DNA from 4 places in the Microbispora sp. NPDC004025 genome. Region 4 is predicted to be linked to each of the others. Evidence: predicted binding sites of a transcription regulator. Region 4 holds the regulator's gene; each other region holds the start of a gene.

Region 1 (4,193 bases), on a different contig from region 4:
GCAATCCGCGCTGCGCGGAGTAACTCCTCACTGCGGTCGAGATTAAGCGTCAGAGAGGTAACGAGCAAGCAAAGATGCCCTGTCAAGTGACTTTTGCATGGTGCTATGGCTCACTCGAAGGTATCCGGAAGCCCATCTGACGGGCTGCCTTCGGCCTCGATCGCCTCTCGGACCACACGGAAGGCCAGGCCCGGCGAGTAGCCCTTGCGGGCCAGCATGCCGACCAATCGTCGCATGCGCGCCTGCGGCTCCACGCCTCGGGTGGCCGCCAGTTTCCGCTCCACCAGCCTGCGCGCGGTCTCGGTCTCCTCGTCGGGATCGAGCCGCCCGACGGCGTCCTTGACCGTCTCCTCCGCGACTCCGCGCTGCCGCAGTTCCTGGGCGAGCGCGCGGCGGGCGAGCCCGCGACCGGCGTGCCGGGAGCTCACCCACGCGGCGGCGAACGCCTCGTCGTCGATGAGCCCGACCTCGGAGAACCGCTCCAGCACGGCGTCGGCCGCCGCCTCGGGCACGTCCCGCTTGCGCAGCGCCTCCGCGAGCTGGGCCCGGGTCTTGGGCGCCATCGTCAGCAGCCGCAGGCAGATGGCCCTGGCCACCGCCTCCGGGTCGGCCGGCGGCCCCTCGCTCGCCGCGGTGCCCTCCTGCGGCCCGTCGGGCAGCCATCCGCCGGACCGCCCACGCGGCTCGCCCCGGTCTCCCCGGCGCCGCCTGCCGCGTCCCTGGCGCCGGCGTCCGGGCCCGGGATCCTCCCGGCCCGACGCGTCACGCTCCCAGAGGCCGCCCCCGCCGGAGCCCACGGTCTCGTCCCCGGCGTCGCCGATGCCCCCGGCGCCGCCGAACCCGCCGGCGTCGCCGAAGTTCCGGGGGCCGTCACCACCGCGCCGGCCGGAAGTGCCACCGGAGCGCCTGCGCATCTCCGCCCGCAGGGCGGCGATCGTCGCGGACGCGTCCTCGGCGGATCCGGGCGGCTCTTCGGCCGGTCCCCAAGGTCCGGAGTTCCAGTCCCCCGGCCCGATCTCGCCGTCCGGGCCGGGGAACTCCTCACGCCCCATGCCTGCGCTCAGACGTCACCCGGCTTGGGCGCGGCGGCCGCCTTGCCCCGGCCGGAGGCAGCCGCGGGCGCCCGGCCGGACGCGGGAGCGGGCGGCGCCGCCGGAGCGGCGGCGGGCTCGCCCGGCGTGTCGAGCCGCGGGCCGACGCCGAGCTTCTCCTTGATCTTCTTCTCGATCTCGTTGGCGATGTCGGGGTTGTTCTTCAGGAAGTTGCGGGCGTTCTCCTTGCCCTGCCCGAGCTGGTCGCCCTCGTACGTGTACCAGGCGCCGGCCTTGCGCACGAACCCGTGCTCCACGCCCATGTCGATCAGGCCGCCCTCGCGGGAGATGCCGATGCCGTAGAGGATGTCGAAGTCGGCCTGGCGGAAGGGCGGGGCCATCTTGTTCTTGACGACCTTCACCCGGGTCCGGTTGCCGACCGGCTCGGTGCCGTCCTTGAGCGTCTCGATCCTGCGCACGTCGAGCCGCACCGACGCGTAGAACTTCAGCGCCTTGCCACCCGTGGTGGTCTCGGGGCTTCCGAACATGACGCCGATCTTCTCGCGAAGCTGGTTGATGAAGATGGCGGTCGTGCGGGTCTGGTTCAGGGCGCCGGCGACCTTGCGCAGGGCCTGCGACATGAGCCGGGCCTGGAGGCCGACGTGGCTGTCGCCCATCTCGCCCTCGATCTCGGCCTTGGGCACGAGGGCCGCCACCGAGTCGATCACGATGATGTCGACGGCGCCGGAACGGATCAGCATGTCCGCGATCTCGAGCGCCTGCTCACCGGTGTCCGGCTGGGACACGAGCAACGCGTCGACGTCGACCCCCAGCTTCTTCGCGTACTCGGGGTCGAGAGCGTGCTCGGCGTCGATGAAGGCGGCGATGCCGCCGCCCTTCTGCGCGTTGGCCACGGCGTGCAGGGCGACGGTCGTCTTACCGGAGGACTCGGGACCGTACACCTCGACGATCCGGCCGCGGGGGAAGCCGCCGATGCCGAGGGCGACGTCGAGGGCGATCGCACCGGTGGGGATGACCTCGATCGGGGCACGCGCGTCGTCTCCGAGGCGCATGACGGTGCCCTTGCCGAACTGCCGCTCGATTTGCGCGAGGGCGGTCTCAAGGGCCTTCTCGCGGTCGTTGATTGCCATTGGGTGCCCCCTGGAAGGTGGTCGTCTGCTCGGTCACCGAAAAGCTACGGGGTGCCACCGACATTTTCCGGAGCTTCCCGCACACCACCCGGGAGGCGGGCCGGGAACCTGCCGCGCCCCGGCGACCTGACGGCGCGCACCCCGGAGGCGACCAGTCCAATATAGCCGAACGATTGTTCGATCACATGCCCGAACCGCCGCATGCGGGAGACGAACGGCGTCCCATCCGCGCCGTTACATTCCCGGGCGTTACCTCCGCATGGTTGCCAGCGCGCTGACCTGGGACGATCCTTGTAGCCAAAGCTGGATCTCCCGCTGGAGGGGCCACGTGACGGGCACCGGCGACTACAGCGGACAGCGTCTGACCCACCTTGCGGCGCTCGCGGCGCGACTCCCCGAACACGGTCTCGTCGCGCGCCTGCTCGGCACGGACGACCCGGTCCTGTCCGTCCGGCACCCGGGAACCGGCAGGCAGACGATCGTCTTCGCGACCCCCGCCAGGGAAGGCTGGATGTTCCTGTGGGCCCCGGGCGGCCAGGAGAGCGCCGACGACCCCGGCCGTGCGGCCGAGATGATCAGCCGGACGCTCTCCAGGCGCCCCTGACCCCCTCCCGGGCCCGGCCCGTCAGCGGACGACTTCGCCCAACTTGACCCGGGCTCCGGTGCGGAGCACCGCCCGCCGGTAGACGCGAGCCGCGCCCAGCAGGACGGCGGCCACGGCCACGACCATGAGCACTCCGGCGATGAGGATCTCCCCCAGCGGCACGTCCGCGGCCGCCGTACGCACCGGCATGACCATCGAGGAGAACGGCGGCACGAGCGACAGGACGCGCGCGAGCGTGCCGGTGGGCTCGACGGCGGCGAAGTAGGCCGTCACGTAGGTGAGCATCATCAGCGTGGTCATCGGCGTCAGGACGCTGTTGAGCTCCTCCTGCCGCGAGACCAGCGAGCCGAAGGCCGCCGCGAGCGCCGAAAAGAAGGCGTAGCCGAGCACGAACCAGACGATCGCGCTGACCACGATTCCCGCCATTCCGGGCGGCAGGTCGGCCGTGAAGCCGGTCGCGAAGGACACCGCGAGGCCGACGACGATGATCACGGCGAGGTTGATCAGTCCCAGCGCGCCAAGCCCGACGATCTTGCCGCCGAGGAGCTGCCAGGGGCGCACCGAGGTGAGCAGGATCTCGACGATGCGGCTGCCCTTCTCCTCCACCACGCCCATGGCGACGTACATCGCGCTGTAGATGAGCAGGAAGAACAGAACCATCACGAGAAGTGTGGCGAGCCCGGTGCGCACGCTCTGGTATTGGGCGTCGGCGCCGACCGACTCCACCCGCAGCGGCGTGATCGTGACGCCGGCCGCCTTGATCTGGGCGTCCCGGTGCGCGGCTTCGAGGATCAGGCCGAGCCGCTGGTCGAGTTCGCCGTTCGCGAGGACCTTGCCGCCGTCGATCAGGGCCGCGTCCACGTCACCGTCGATCACGGCCTTCCGCGCCGCCGCCTCGTCCGGCAACCGGGAGTACGCCAGCTGGGCCACGGGCGCGGGCGCGTTCCCCACGACGCCCACGTCGTAGGTGTCGCCACCGCCCAGGACCTTCGGCAGGAACGCGAGCGCGGCCACCAGGACGGCACTGACCGCCAGGCTGATCAGGAACGACTTCGTCCTGACGCGCGTGCGGATCTCCCGCTGGGCCACCAGCATCAGCCCGTTCATGCCACCGCCTCCCTGAAGATCTCGGCCAGCGTGGGCTGCCTGCGGCCGAAGTGCTCCACCTTGCCCGCGCCCATCGCCGTACGGAGGATGGCCTGGTCGTCGCCCTCCTCGCACAGCAGGACGTCGCGGTCGCCCTCCCGGGTCAGCTCGCCGGGCAGGCCGTGGGCCCAGCCGGGCGCGGCGTCCCTGACCACGACACGCAGCACCCCGCGGCCCTCCCGCTCCCGCAGCTCGTCCACCGGGCCGTGCGCCACCATGCGGCCCGCGGAGATGATGCCGACCGAGTCGCAGAGCCGTTCG
Region 2 (4,193 bases), on a different contig from region 4:
CGAAGGACAAGGCCGGCCCGCTGGCGCGTTACGCCGCGACGATCCAGAGCCAGCGTGGCGACTACAACGGCAAGGTGCTGTCCATCCGGCAGGAGGACCTGCGCTCGCTCGCGGTCATCTACGACAAGTCGCCGGTCGAGCTGACCGAGGAGTTCATCCACTGGGGCGTGCTCGACGCGGAGGCCCGACGCGCCGTCGAGTCCTTCTGACCTCCCGTCTCGGCCCGTACGCGGCTCCCCGTGCCCGCCCGCTCGGCGTAGTCACGGGCGGCGTCTATCGCTTCGGGGAGCCGTCGGTACGAGTGATTCCTGTCACGCGGGGATAGGCAGGACATGACGTTTTACGTGGGCTCCGAGGTGGGCAGGCTTCGCCGCGTCCTGGTCGACATTCCCGAACTCGCGCTCAAGCGGCTCACCCCGGGCAACAAGGACGGCCTGCTGTTCGACGACGTGCTCTGGGTGCACCGCGCGCTGGAGGAGCACCGGGAGTGGTGCGAGGTGCTCGCCGGACGCGGCGTCACGGTGCACCACCTCGGTGACCTCCTGCGCGAGGTGATCGAGATCCCCGACGCGCGCAAGCACATCCTCGACGGCAGCGTCGACGAGCACTGGTTCGGCCCGCTGGCCGCCGACGCGATCCGCAACACGCTCGACTCCCTCGACGCCGACAGGCTCGCACCGCTGCTGACCGGCGGGATCACCAAGCGCGAGATCATGGAGCTGGGCTGCGACCCGGGCTCCATCACCTTCCACACGCTCGCGATGGACGACTTCGTCCTCCCGCCGCTGCCCAACCACCTGTTCGCCCGCGACACCTCCTGCTGGGTGTACGACGGGGTGTCGATCAACGCGATGCGCAAGAAGGCGCGCAGGCGGGAGACCGTCAACTACGAGGCCGTCTACCGCTGGCATCCGCTGTTCGCCGCGGGTTACGGCAACCCGGACGACGGCGGGTTCAACGTCTGGTACGAGGGCGTGCGCATGGCCCCGGCCACCATCGAGGGCGGCGACGTCCTGGTGCTCGGCGACGGCGTCGTGCTCGTCGGGGTGAGCGAGCGCACCCAGCCGCAGGCGGTCGAGATGCTGGCGACCAACCTGTTCCGCGCGGGGTCGGCGACCCGCATCGTGGCGCTCGACCTGCCCAAGACCCGCGCGTTCATGCACCTCGACACCGTGATGACCAACGTCGACGTGGGCGTGTTCACCAAGTACGCCGGGCTCGGCATGCTCCCCTCGTACACGGTGGAGCCGGGCGACACCGACAAGGAGCTGAAGGTCACCGACCATCCGCCGGAGGACATGCACAAGGCGATCGCACGGGCCCTCGGCCTGGACGACATCAAGGTCCTCACGCCGACGCAGGACGTGCACGCGGCCGAGCGCGAGCAGTGGGACGACGGCTGCAACCTGCTGGCGCTGGAGCCGGGCGTGGTGGTCGCCTACGAACGCAACACCACGACCAACAATTACCTGCGCAGGCACGGCATCGAGGTCATCACGATCCGCGGCAGCGAGCTCGGACGCGGACGCGGCGGGCCGCGTTGCATGAGCTGCCCGCTGGAGCGCGACCCCGTCTGAGCACCCGCGCCCGCACCCGCACAGCTCGCCCGGACGGGACGAGCGGGACCATGGCCGGAGACGGAGGTCAGCCGGCCATGGGCAGGGTGGGGCGGCCGGGCAGACCGAGGATCGACTCGACCTCGCCGACGAACCTGTCCGCCTCCGCTATGATCTCTTCCGCGTCGTTCTGCGTGACGGCGCGGACCATGCCGGCCTCGGCCGCCGCGCGCTTGGTCGCGCTCACCGCGAAGTAGGCCGCCCAGTCCGCGAGCTTGGGCTCGGCCTCAGGCAGCAGCTCCCAGGCGCTGCGCAGGCGCCGCCTGCGGCCGTCCATCGGCCGCGGACGCGCCGCGAGGATCCCGGCGGCCGCACGGAGGGCCGCCAGGTGGGCCGACACGTAGCGGTCCGCGGGGGTGGGCCCGACGGTGGCGTCCGCGAGGCATGCCCTGGCATCCGCGAGGTGTGCCAGAACCGCCTGCGAGAGCCGGGGCCCGCTCTTCTGATCGTCATTCTGCTCAGTCATGCCCGCCTCCTTGAGTCGTGGCACTCCGGCGAAGGTCGCCGGTGACCTCACAGTCGCAGATCGCACCGACAATTTCGCCGGCCGGGAGATCCCGTGAACCGCTCGAGATCGCCCGACGCTTTCTCAGGCTCCCGTGGGCGGCCGGACGAGGAGCTTCCCCTCTCCCCGTCCGGCCCACGCCGCGGGCCGTGCCGCATCCGTCTCCGCCGACGACGAAGGCACGAATCCAACGGGGTGGGCGCGAGCCGCGAGTCCCACGCCCACTCCATCGAACATAGATTCGATCATGTCCACTGTCAAGGCTGTCAACGAATACGTGTTCGAGGAGTGTGGCGCAAACGCGGGCACGAGACGACGGAGGGGCCCCGCGCGATCACCTCGCGCGGGGCCCCTCCGGAAGTGGAACTAGCGCCTGAAGGCGCCCCTGACGTGCACCGGGACGCCCTTGCCGAGCATGCCCGGCAGGACCTCGGCCACGTTCATGGGCAGCCGCACGCAGCCGTGCGACGCCGGATAGAGCGGCACCGACAGCGCGCCGTGGAGCGCGATGCCGCCGTTGAAGAAGATCGGGTTGTAGAGCTGCCCGAGGTAGGACCGGTGCCAGCCCTTGACCCGCCAGGTGGTCTTGTAGTCGCCGGTAGGCGTGCGGGCGCTGCCGGAGAACCGCTGCCGCTTGCCGTTCCAGGTGGCGTACTCGGTATAGGGGACGCCGCTGCCGCTGGAGATGTGACTGATCATCACCGGCGCGCCGTTCCGGTACAGAACCATCACCTGTTTGGTCAGGTCCACCTCGACGCGGGCCGGCTTGCCCCGGGGCACCAGGACCCTGGGCGCGCGGGGATTCTCCAGCGCCCTCCAGGTGCGGGCGGCGATCGTGCTGGTCGGCTTGATCCCCTGCACCTTCTGGAAGGCCCAGACCGCCGTCAGCGTGGTTCCGCCGTAACGGCCGTCGGCCGAGCCGGGCATGTACCCGAGCTCCCTGAGCCGGGACTGCAGCGCCTTCACGGCCGAGCCCTTGGCACCGAGCCTGAGCGTCTTGCCCGGTGCGGTGAACGGCGGGTAGGCGGCACGCCCGGGCACGGCGGCCCGCGCCGGAAGCGCCGGAAGCGCTGACGGCGCGGTGCCCGCTGACAGCACGGTGCCCGCCGACAGCACGGTGCCCGTGGTCACCGCTCCCGCGGGCGCGGTGGTGCGCGCCTGCGCCGTGCCGGTGACGCCGGCCGCCGCGAACGCCACGGCTCCCACCGTGACGAGCGTGGCCGCGGCCAGTCGCCGTCGACCCCTCATCATGACCAACCCCTCATAAGCCCGATTCTCGATCAAAGGACCCACCATACGGTCCGATTGTGAGCCGCGTGATCACACGTGGCCATAATCGGTGACGTATGTCCTGGCAATCCGTTTAGAGTGACCGCGTGGCAGAAAAGTTGCATCCGAACGTCGTCCGGGTCCAAGAGGCCCTGCGGGCTCACGAGGTGACGGGCGAGGTCGTCGTGCTGGACGACGCCGCCCCGACGGCCGCCACTGCGGCGGCCCAGCTCGGCTGCGAGGTGGGCGCGATCGCCAACAGCCTGATCTTCGACGCGGACGGCGCGCCGCTGCTGGTGCTGACCAGCGGCGCCCATCGCGTGAACACCGATCTGATCGCGCGGCTCGTCGGCGCGGCGAAGGTACGGCGGGCCACGCCGGAGTTCGTCCGCGAGCACACCGGGCAGCCCATCGGCGGCGTCGCCCCGGTCGGGCACCCCGCGCCCGTACGGACGCTGGTGGACACCTGGCTGGGCAAGCACGACGTGGTGTGGGCCGCCGCCGGGCACCCCCACTCGGTCTTCCCCACGTCCTACGAGGAGTTGCTGCGCATCACCGGGGGCACGGCCGCCGAGGTGGAGTGACGCCTGACGGACCGGCCCTACGACGTTTTGCTAGTGTGCGACGGGTGATCCAACTGCGACGGGTGGGGCCCGACCGGTTCAGGGCGGTGCTGGGCACCGTGCTGGAGATCTACACGGTCGCCATGCGCCCGCCGTCGGACCAGCTCGCGGGGCGCATGGCGATCATGCGTAACCACTCCACCTATCCCGACTTCGACTGCGTGCTCGCCGAGGACGCGC
Region 3 (4,193 bases), on a different contig from region 4:
TCGAGCTTGAGCAGGCCCGCCTCCTCGACGTCGTCCTTGTCGAACTGCGACATCGGGAACTCCAGCAGGCTGCGCTCGACCGGCGTGCGGTCGCGCAGCGTGGAGTTGCCGATCAGCACGCCGCAGGGGTGCAGCGCGATGTGCCGGGGCAGCCCGTCGAGCCGCTCGGCCAGGCGGAACACGGTCTCCAGCGACCGGTCGTTCAGCCCGCTGTCGCGCAGCTCCGGCAGGTCGGACAGCGCGGCCCTGATCTGCCTGGCCCGCACCTGCGGGAACGCCTTGGCGATGACGTCGATCTCGTGCGGCGGCAGGCCCATCGCGGCGCCGACGTCCCTGATCGCGCTGCGGGCGCGGTAGGTCTCCATCATCGACACGCAGGCCACCCGGTCCTCGCCGTACCGGCCGAGGATCGCGCGGTAGCAGTCGAGGCGGCGGGCCGACTCCACGTCGATGTCGATGTCGGGCAGGCCCTTGCGGCCCTCCGACAGGAAGCGCTCCATCAGCAGGCCGTGTTCGAGCGGGTTCACCTCGCCGATGCCGATCAGGTAGTTGACCAGGCTGCCCGCCCCCGAGCCGCGGATCGCGCACCGCACGCCCATCGCCCGGATCATGTCCGTAATGCCGGCGACGGAGGTGAAGTAGCCCGACAGCCGCTTCTTCTCGATCACGCCTAGCTCGGCGGCGAGCCGGTCGCGGGCCTCGGCCGAACGCTCCAGCCCCCGCCGGGCCAGCCCCTCCTCGCAGCGGTTCCGCAGCAGGGGCACCGGGTCCTCGCCGACCTCCGGCAGGTGGAGCCGGGGCCGCTCGGGTTCGAGCAGCGGCACGATCTCTACGGGGTCGAGCACGCACCGGTCGGCCACGCGGCGCGTCTCGGCGAGTAGCCGCCCGGCCCGGCCGGGATCGCCGCCGCAGATCCGCGCGGCCACCCGCGTCATCTCGGCGCCGTCCTTCAGGTACGCGTGGGCCGTGGGGTCGTCCAGATGCCGCCCGTCGAGGGGCACCAGCTTGCGCGCCGCGTCGAGCACGTTGCCGACCTGGTGGTCGGCGGCGTCCAGGTAGCGGACCGCGTTGGTCAGCACGACCGGCACGCCCATCGAGTCGGCCAGCCCGATCATGCGCGCGGCGGTGTTCGCGTCGCGGTAGCCGTACAGGTCGGACACCTCGACGACCAGGTCGGGGACGACCGCGCGCCAGGCGGCCAGCAGGGCGCGGGCCTGGTCGTCGCGCCGTTCGGCCACCGCGCGGCCGACCCCGGAGCGGGGCCCGAGCAGCACGGTCAGCCGCGGCTCCCCGTCCGGGCCGGTCGCGTGCTCGGCCACCATCCCCGGCGTGACGTGCGGCTCGCCGCGTTCCCCCGCGTGGTGGGCGGCGGTGACCAGGTGGCACAGCGCGGCCCAGCCGTGCGAGCGCGCGAGCACGACGACCCGCGCGGGCTCGGCCGCCGGCCTCCTCCGCGCCGTACGGCGGCCGGACGGCGGAAGACCGCCGCCGAACAGGTCGTCCGGCGTGGAGTCCGGACCGAGGGCCAGATCCACGCCGGCGACCGGGCGGACACCCCGCTCGTGGCACGCGATGACGTGCTTGATCGCGCCGTAGAGGCCGTCGCGGTCGGTCAGCGCCAGCGTGTCCATGCCGTGCTCGGCGGCCCGCCGGACGAGGGCGGCGGGGAACGCGGTGCCGTACCGCAGCGAGAAGGCGGACGCCACGTGCAGGTGGGCGAAGGCGTGCGTCACCGGCGCGCCCCCGTCCGTCCCCCGGTCCGTCCTCCAGCGGCCCGTCCCCCGGTCGTCGTGGGTGGCTGGAGCGTTCCCATCAGTCCCAGGCCCTCAGCAGGAGCCATCCGCCGCTGGCGGTGTCGAAGCGCAGTTCATAGGTCCCGACCTCCTTGCCGGCCGCGGCCCCCAGTCGCCAGAAGCGCCGCTCGCCGGGATCGGCGTCCGAGGTCTTCCACCATTCCCTGGCGACCACCCAGTGGTCCTGGATCTCGCGGACGGTGTAGAGCCGGTCACGCCAGACGAACTGAGCAGGGTGCCCGTCCCGGACCCACACCTCGATCGGATCGCCGTAAAGTCTGCTCAAGACTCCTTCTCCCTGTGGCTTTCTGGCCACCCGGGGGAAGACGGGCGGATGATTCGGGCAGAATCGCCGCTACTTCGAACATACGTTCCCAGGAGGGTGAACGCAAGTCGGCGGGCCGCGTGTTCAGTCGGCGAGCCAGACGCCGCTGCCCTGGTAGGGCGGCTCCTCGCGCTCGGTGTCGTCGGCCGCCACCGCCCAGACGCGGGCCGCCCCCGGCTGCCTCACGACGGCCGCCACCCGGGTGTGCCCGAGCGGCCCGGCCGGAAACGTCCCGTACGTCCATTTGCCGCCCGACAGGTGACCGACCGCCGTGTTCCACTCGGTTTTGGAGTAGAACAGCCAGAACCCGCCCCGGCCGTCGGCCTCCAGCCGCACGTGCGGGTCGAGCCCGGGCTCGGACGGCAGGCTGTGACTCCACCGCCCGTTCTCCCGCCGCAGCAGCAGCGTGCGGCCGCAGTAGGTCACGTCTTCCTCCTGGACGCCGCAGACCCACGCGATCCAGCCGACGGCCGCCACCCGGCCCGACTCGTCCACGGCGAGGTCGACGAGCTCGGAGAGCTGGTTCCGGTGCAGCACCGGGACCGCGGGCAGCGGGACCATGCTCCAGGACCAGCCGTTCCACCGGGCGACGGCGGCCCGGCCGCGGCTGGAACCGGCGGCCCAGACCTCGCCGCCGGGCAGGCCGCCGACGTCCTTGGCGACCAGCGGCGGCCGCGCCTTGCGCCAGGCGGCGCCGTCCCAGTGCCGCAGATCCGACCAGGAGCTCCAGGCGCCCTCTGCTCCCCCGGCCCCGTCCAGGAAGTTCGCCTTCACGATCGCCCAGACGTCGCCGGGGCCCGCCGCGTGCACCCGTTTCAGGTCGGCGCCCAGGCCGGGCGCCGCGGTCCATCTCCGCCCGTTCCAGCGCGCGGCGTTCTCCCCGCCGAACAGCCACACGTCGCGGTCGGACGACGCGGCCATGGCTCTCGGCTCGGGCACCATCGGCGGGGCCGCGACCTCCTGCCACCGCCCGCCGTCCCCGCGCAGCAGCAGCGGCGTCCCCGTCTCAGGCCCGCAGGCGCGGGGCACCCGGGTGCCTGCCGCCCACACGGTCCCCTCGCGGGTCACGGCCAGGCCCCTGAGCCGGTCGCGGTAGTCGTAGTACGCCGCGCGCCACGCTCCGGCCCGCCCGTCCTCCCCGCCCGGCTCCGGCGTCGGCGACCCGGTCAGGCAGGAGGGCGACGGGCGCTCCCGCACGGCGGGCTCGCCGCTCACGGCGTCGGACTCGTTCCAGGTCTCGAGATCGCGGGGCGTGGGCGACGCGCATGCCGCCGGCAGGATCACCGCGGCCAGCGCCGCCGTCACTCCGAGAATCCGCGTCCGCATATCCGTAGGACGCGGCGGCCGGTCATCCGGTTCTGCCGAAACCGCAAGCCGGATCGGCGGGCCCGGATCGGCGGGCCCAGCCCGGCGAGCCCAGCCCGGCGGGCTCAGCCGGTGTGTTCCGCGTAGGCGGCCAGCAGCTGGGCCTGCGCGGCGTCGAAGTACGCGAGCAGCTCCCGCTCGGCCCGCTCGTGGTCACCCTCTGCCAGCAGCGCGGCGATGCGCGCGTTGTCTTCCAGGTAGGGCTCGTGGAAGGTCCTGAGCTCGCCCATGACGTGGAAGGCCAGCCGCAGCTCGGCGAGCAGGCGCGCCATGCTCTCGTCCACGCGCGGGCTGGACAGCAGCGCGGCGATGGCCCGGTGGAATCGCATGTTGGCGGTGCCGACGGCTACCCAGTCGCCGGCCTCCGCGGCGGTCCGGCCCTCCTCGACATGGCGCCCCACCTCCCGTACGGCTTCGGGCGGGGCCGCGGCGGCGGCGCGCACGCCCGCCGTCTCCAGGATGCGCCGCATCGCGTAGATGTCCGCCACGTCGGCCGCCGCGAGCTTGCGCACGAAGACGCCGCGGTGCAGCTCGTGCACGAGCAGGTTCTCGTGCGACAGCAGTCTGAACGCCTCCCGGAGGGTGTTGCGGGAGACGCCGAGCAGGTTGCCGATCGTCTCCTCCGACAGGCGGGTGCCCGGCGGCAGGGAACCGTCGATCACGTTCTCCCGCAGGACGTCGGCGACCAGTTCGGCGGCGCTGGCCCGATC
Region 4 (4,193 bases):
ACGGCGCGCTCGGGGCCGGGGCCTCGACCACGTTCGGCTTCAACGGCAGCTGGTCGGGCAGCAACGGCGTTCCGTCCTCGGTGAGCTGCACGGCGAGCTGAGCGGGCGCCTCACGCCAGCGCGGCGGCGATCCTGGACAGGATCTCCTCCAGGATCGCCGCCGACGTCGCGAAGTTGAGGCGGGCGAAGGTGTCGCCGCCTCCGTAGTTCGGGCCCGGGTTGAGCTTGACCCGGGCCTCCCGCTCGAGGAAGTGCGCCGCGCCGGGCACGCCGAAGTCGAGCCACGCGAGATAGGTGGCCTCGGGCATGCGGTACCCGACCGACGGGAGCCGCTCGGCGATGCGCCTGCGGTTGCGGTCGAGAATCGTCAGCACCTCCTCCAGCCACGCGTCGCCGTGCCGCCAGGCGGCCACCGTGGCCTCCACGCCGAGGACACTCGGCGCCCCGTAGATGTGGGCGGGCTGGCGGCCGAGCGCGTCCCTGGCGTCCTTCGCGCCGATGTGGGCCACCGAGCAGTGCAGGCCACCCATGTTGAAGGCCTTGCTGGCGGAGGTCAGCGTGACGGTGCGCTCGGGAAGGATCGTGGCGAACGGGATGTGCCGGGCCGGGGCGTACGTCAGGTCCGCGTGGATCTCGTCGGCGATCACCAGCGTGCCGTGCAGATCGGCGTACGCGGCGACCGCCGCGAGCTCCTCACGGGTGAACGAGCGGCCCGACGGGTTCTGCGGGTTGACCAGCAGGAGCACCCGGACGGGCTCGCCGGGGACCTCGAACCTGCCGTCGGCCGTGAGCGGCATGGGCACCAGGCGGCGGTTCATCCCGGTGATCGTGCCGAGGAAGGGGTCGTAGGCCGGCACGTGCAGCGCCACGGCGTCGCCGGGCTCGGTCATGACGTGCAGCAGCACCTGGAGGGCCTGGTTCAGGTCCGTGTAGGACCGCACGTGGGCCGGATCCGCTCGCCAGCCGTACCGCGCCTCCATGCGCTCGGCGAACGCCTCCGCCAGGGGCCCGGCGGTCGGCTCGTCCAGCCAAGCGGGATAGCCGAGATCCGTGGCGGCGCGTCTCGCGATGGCCTCCGTGACCGCGTCGGGCACGGGGAAGTCCATGTCGGCGACCCAGGCGGGGATGACGCCGGACGCGGCGTGGGCCCATTTGATTCCGTCACGGCGGCGGGCCGCATCCAGCGACAGCGAGTCGAGATTCACCCGACTCACCCTAATTGCGAATTAGTGACCAGCGGAAAGGGGTGGTCGTCGCGCCCCGCGGCGCGTCGTGCCACGGGGCGCCGACGCCGTCACAGCTTGCGCAGGACGGCCGTGACCTTGCCGAGCACGGTCGCCTCGTCACCGGGGATCGGCTCGTAGTTGGGGTTGTGGGGCACCAGCCACACGTGCCCGTCCTTGCGCTTGAACGTCTTCACGGTGGCCTCACCGTCGATCATGGCGGCCACGATGTCGCCGTTGTCGGCGACCGGCTGCTGCCGCACCACGACCCAGTCGCCGTCGGCGATGGCGGCCTCGATCATCGAGTCGCCGGAGACCTGGAGCAGGAACAGGGTGCCCTCGCCCACGAGCTGCTTGGGCAGGGCGAACACGTCCTCGATGCTCTGCTCGGCGAGGATGGGACCACCGGCGGCGATGCGGCCGACCAGCGGCACGTAGGCGGCCGTCGGACGGCTGAACCCGGCCTCCTCCTCCGTGGTGGCGTCCGGATCCACCCACAGCACCGGCTCTCCGGGCAGCCGGACCTCCAGGGCGCGGGGGCGGTGCGGGTCGCGCCGGAGGTAACCCTTACGCTGGAGCGCCGTGAGCTGGTGCGACACGCTGGAGGTGCTCGTCAGCTGGACTGCCTCCCCGATCTCCCGCATGGACGGCGGATAGCCGCGCTGCTGGACCGAGTCGCGGATCACCTCGAGGATCTTCCGCTGCCTGGGGGTGAGGCCAAGCGAGTCGCGCCTGCGAACCGCGAGGTCGCTGACGCCATCCGCTTGCTCACTTCGGTCACCCACGATGCCACCTCTCAATCCGTGTTCCTCATGTCGCACAGAGCGACCGTACCGCGATTCAAGATCACCGTCAAACAATTGTTCGATATCCAGCGAAATCGCCGATCTCGCCGTTCCCCTCATCGTACGGGAGTTCGATCGATCCCGTGTTCGATTTACCCGATCTTCCAGGGCCGATGTACGTCCAGGTCAGAGGCCCTGCGGAAATCGGCGAGGAAAGGCGCCGTAAAGGGCCTATTCCGCGACCGGCGGGGCAGGTGAGGCGGCCGTGACCGGAGGCGCGACACGCGCGCCGAACAGGCACTTCCCCTCCCAAGGCCGGTTCGACTTGCGTTCAAGGTCGGGCACTTCTACGGTTGGACCACAACATCTAGTAGTCACACCGGTGTAAGTTCACCACACCTTGTGTTCGGGATGGGCGTTCAGGGAGGCGATGGAGTGCACTGTCCGTTCTGTCGCAACCCCGACACGCGGGTCGTGGACAGCCGCGCCGCCGAGGACGGGGCAGCGATCCGTCGCCGGCGCACCTGTCCCGAATGCGGGCGCAGGTTCACCACCCAGGAGACGGTGCTGCTGATGGTGAGCAAGCGCAGCGGGGTCACCGAGCCGTTCTCCCGGGAGAAGGTCGTCGCCGGCGTGCGGCGGGCCTGCCAGGGACGCCCGGTCAGCGAGGACTCCCTCGCCCAGCTCGGGCAGCGGGTCGAGGAGAGCATCCGGGGCACCGGTGCGGCCGAGATCGCCTCCCACGAGGTGGGTCTGGCCATCCTCGGTCCGCTCCGCGACCTCGACGAGGTGGCCTACCTGCGCTTCGCGTCGGTCTACCGCAGCTTCGAGACGCTGGCGGACTTCGAGGCGGAGATCGAGCGGCTCCGTGCGGCCCACGGCCCGGGGGGCGAGAAGTAGGCGCCTTCCGGGGGACCGGGACGAGGCGGACGGCGGCGCGCGACGGCGCGGCGCGACGATGTGGTTGTAACGAGCGTGGTCCGGAGAAGGGGCTCCATCGGGCCCTGGGAGGGGGAAGTCATGACGGAGACCGTGAGCGGCACCGTATCGGGTACGGGGGGCCGGGGGGGCAAGCGCCCGCGCAAGGGCCTGAAGATGAAGCGCGTCTTCACCACCCCGGGCGTCCACCCGTACGACGAGGTCCGCTGGGAGCGGCGCGACGTCGTGATGACGAACTGGCGGGACGGCTCGGTCAACTTCGAGCAGCACGGTGTCGAGTTCCCCGACTTCTGGTCGGTCAACGCGGCCAACATCGTCACCACCAAGTACTTCCGCGGGGCGGTGGGCACCCCGCAGCGTGAGTCGAGCCTCAAGCAGCTCGTCGACCGGGTGGTGGGCGTCTACACCAGGACCGGTCTGGAGAACGGCTACTTCGCCTCCGACGAGGACGCCGAGATCTTCGACCACGAGCTCAAGCACGCGCTGATCCACCAGATCTTCAGCTTCAACTCGCCGGTGTGGTTCAACGTCGGCACCCGCTCGCCCCAGCAGGTGAGCGCCTGCTTCATCCTGGCCGTGGACGACACGATGGAGTCGATCCTCGACTGGTACAAGGAAGAAGGCGTCATCTTCAAGGGCGGCTCGGGCTCCGGGGTCAACCTCTCCCGCATCCGCTCGTCCAAGGAGCTGCTGTCCAGCGGCGGCACGGCCAGCGGCCCGGTCTCCTTCATGCGCGGCGCCGACGCCTCCGCCGGCACCATCAAGTCGGGCGGCGCCACCCGCAGGGCGGCCAAGATGGTCGTCCTCGACGTGGACCACCCCGACATCGAGGAGTTCATCGAGACCAAGGCGCGCGAGGAGGACAAGATCCGCGCGCTGCGCGACGCCGGGTTCGACATGGACCTCGGCGGCAAGGACATCGTGTCCGTGCAGTACCAGAACGCCAACAACTCGGTGCGCGTCTCCGACGAGTTCATGCGGTCCGTCGAGGCCGGCGGGCAGTTCGGCCTGCGGGCCCGGCTGACCGGCGAGGTCATCGAGGAGGTCGAGGCCCGCTCGCTGTTCCGCAAGATGGCCCAGGCCGCCTGGGAGTGCGCCGACCCCGGCGTGCAGTACGACGACACGATCAACGACTGGCACACCTGCCCCGAGACCGGGCGCATCACGGCCAGCAACCCCTGCTCGGAGTACGTCCACCTGGACAACTCCTCGTGCAACCTCGCGTCGATCAACCTGCTGAAGTTCC

The links. The regulator LexA, encoded in region 4, represses DNA repair genes until DNA is damaged. The targets are predictions, from matches to a motif close to TCGAACANNTGTTCGA.
Region 1: a site for LexA is predicted at 2,348-2,363, ahead of recA (recombinase RecA). Genes of this name have one in related genera too.
Region 2: a site for LexA is predicted at 2,351-2,366, ahead of ACWEQG_RS03880 (SAV_6107 family HEPN domain-containing protein). Genes of this name have one in related genera too.
Region 3: a site for LexA is predicted at 2,154-2,169, ahead of ACWEQG_RS34375 (DUF6504 family protein). Genes of this name have one in related genera too.

The regions. Positions count from the first base shown of each region.
Region 1 is NZ_JBSGHN010000001.1:269,628-273,820, reverse strand. Features, by position in the region: gene recX (recombination regulator RecX) at 111-659, opposite strand; gene recA (recombinase RecA) at 1,061-2,182, opposite strand; gene ACWEQG_RS01170 (hypothetical protein) at 2,511-2,786, shown strand; gene ACWEQG_RS01165 (ABC transporter permease) at 2,808-3,893, opposite strand; gene ACWEQG_RS01160 (ABC transporter ATP-binding protein) at 3,890-4,193, opposite strand, start outside.
Region 2 is NZ_JBSGHN010000001.1:785,757-789,949, reverse strand. Features, by position in the region: gene bldD (transcriptional regulator BldD) at 1-209, shown strand, start outside; gene ACWEQG_RS03885 (arginine deiminase) at 333-1,577, shown strand; gene ACWEQG_RS03880 (SAV_6107 family HEPN domain-containing protein) at 1,645-2,082, opposite strand; gene ACWEQG_RS03875 (L,D-transpeptidase family protein) at 2,488-3,372, opposite strand; gene ACWEQG_RS03870 (YbaK/EbsC family protein) at 3,498-3,974, shown strand; gene ACWEQG_RS03865 (GNAT family N-acetyltransferase) at 4,019-4,193, shown strand, end outside.
Region 3 is NZ_JBSGHN010000019.1:28,733-32,925, forward strand. Features, by position in the region: gene ACWEQG_RS34370 (DNA polymerase III subunit alpha) at 1-1,733, opposite strand, end outside; gene ACWEQG_RS34375 (DUF6504 family protein) at 1,813-2,079, opposite strand; gene ACWEQG_RS34380 (hypothetical protein) at 2,203-3,444, opposite strand; gene ACWEQG_RS34385 (GntR family transcriptional regulator) at 3,549-4,193, opposite strand, start outside.
Region 4 is NZ_JBSGHN010000015.1:118,479-122,671, forward strand. Features, by position in the region: gene ACWEQG_RS30995 (cellulase family glycosylhydrolase) at 1-101, shown strand, start outside; gene ACWEQG_RS31000 (MalY/PatB family protein) at 111-1,205, opposite strand; gene lexA (transcriptional repressor LexA) at 1,295-2,011, opposite strand; gene nrdR (transcriptional regulator NrdR) at 2,444-2,908, shown strand; gene ACWEQG_RS31015 (vitamin B12-dependent ribonucleotide reductase) at 3,029-4,193, shown strand, end outside.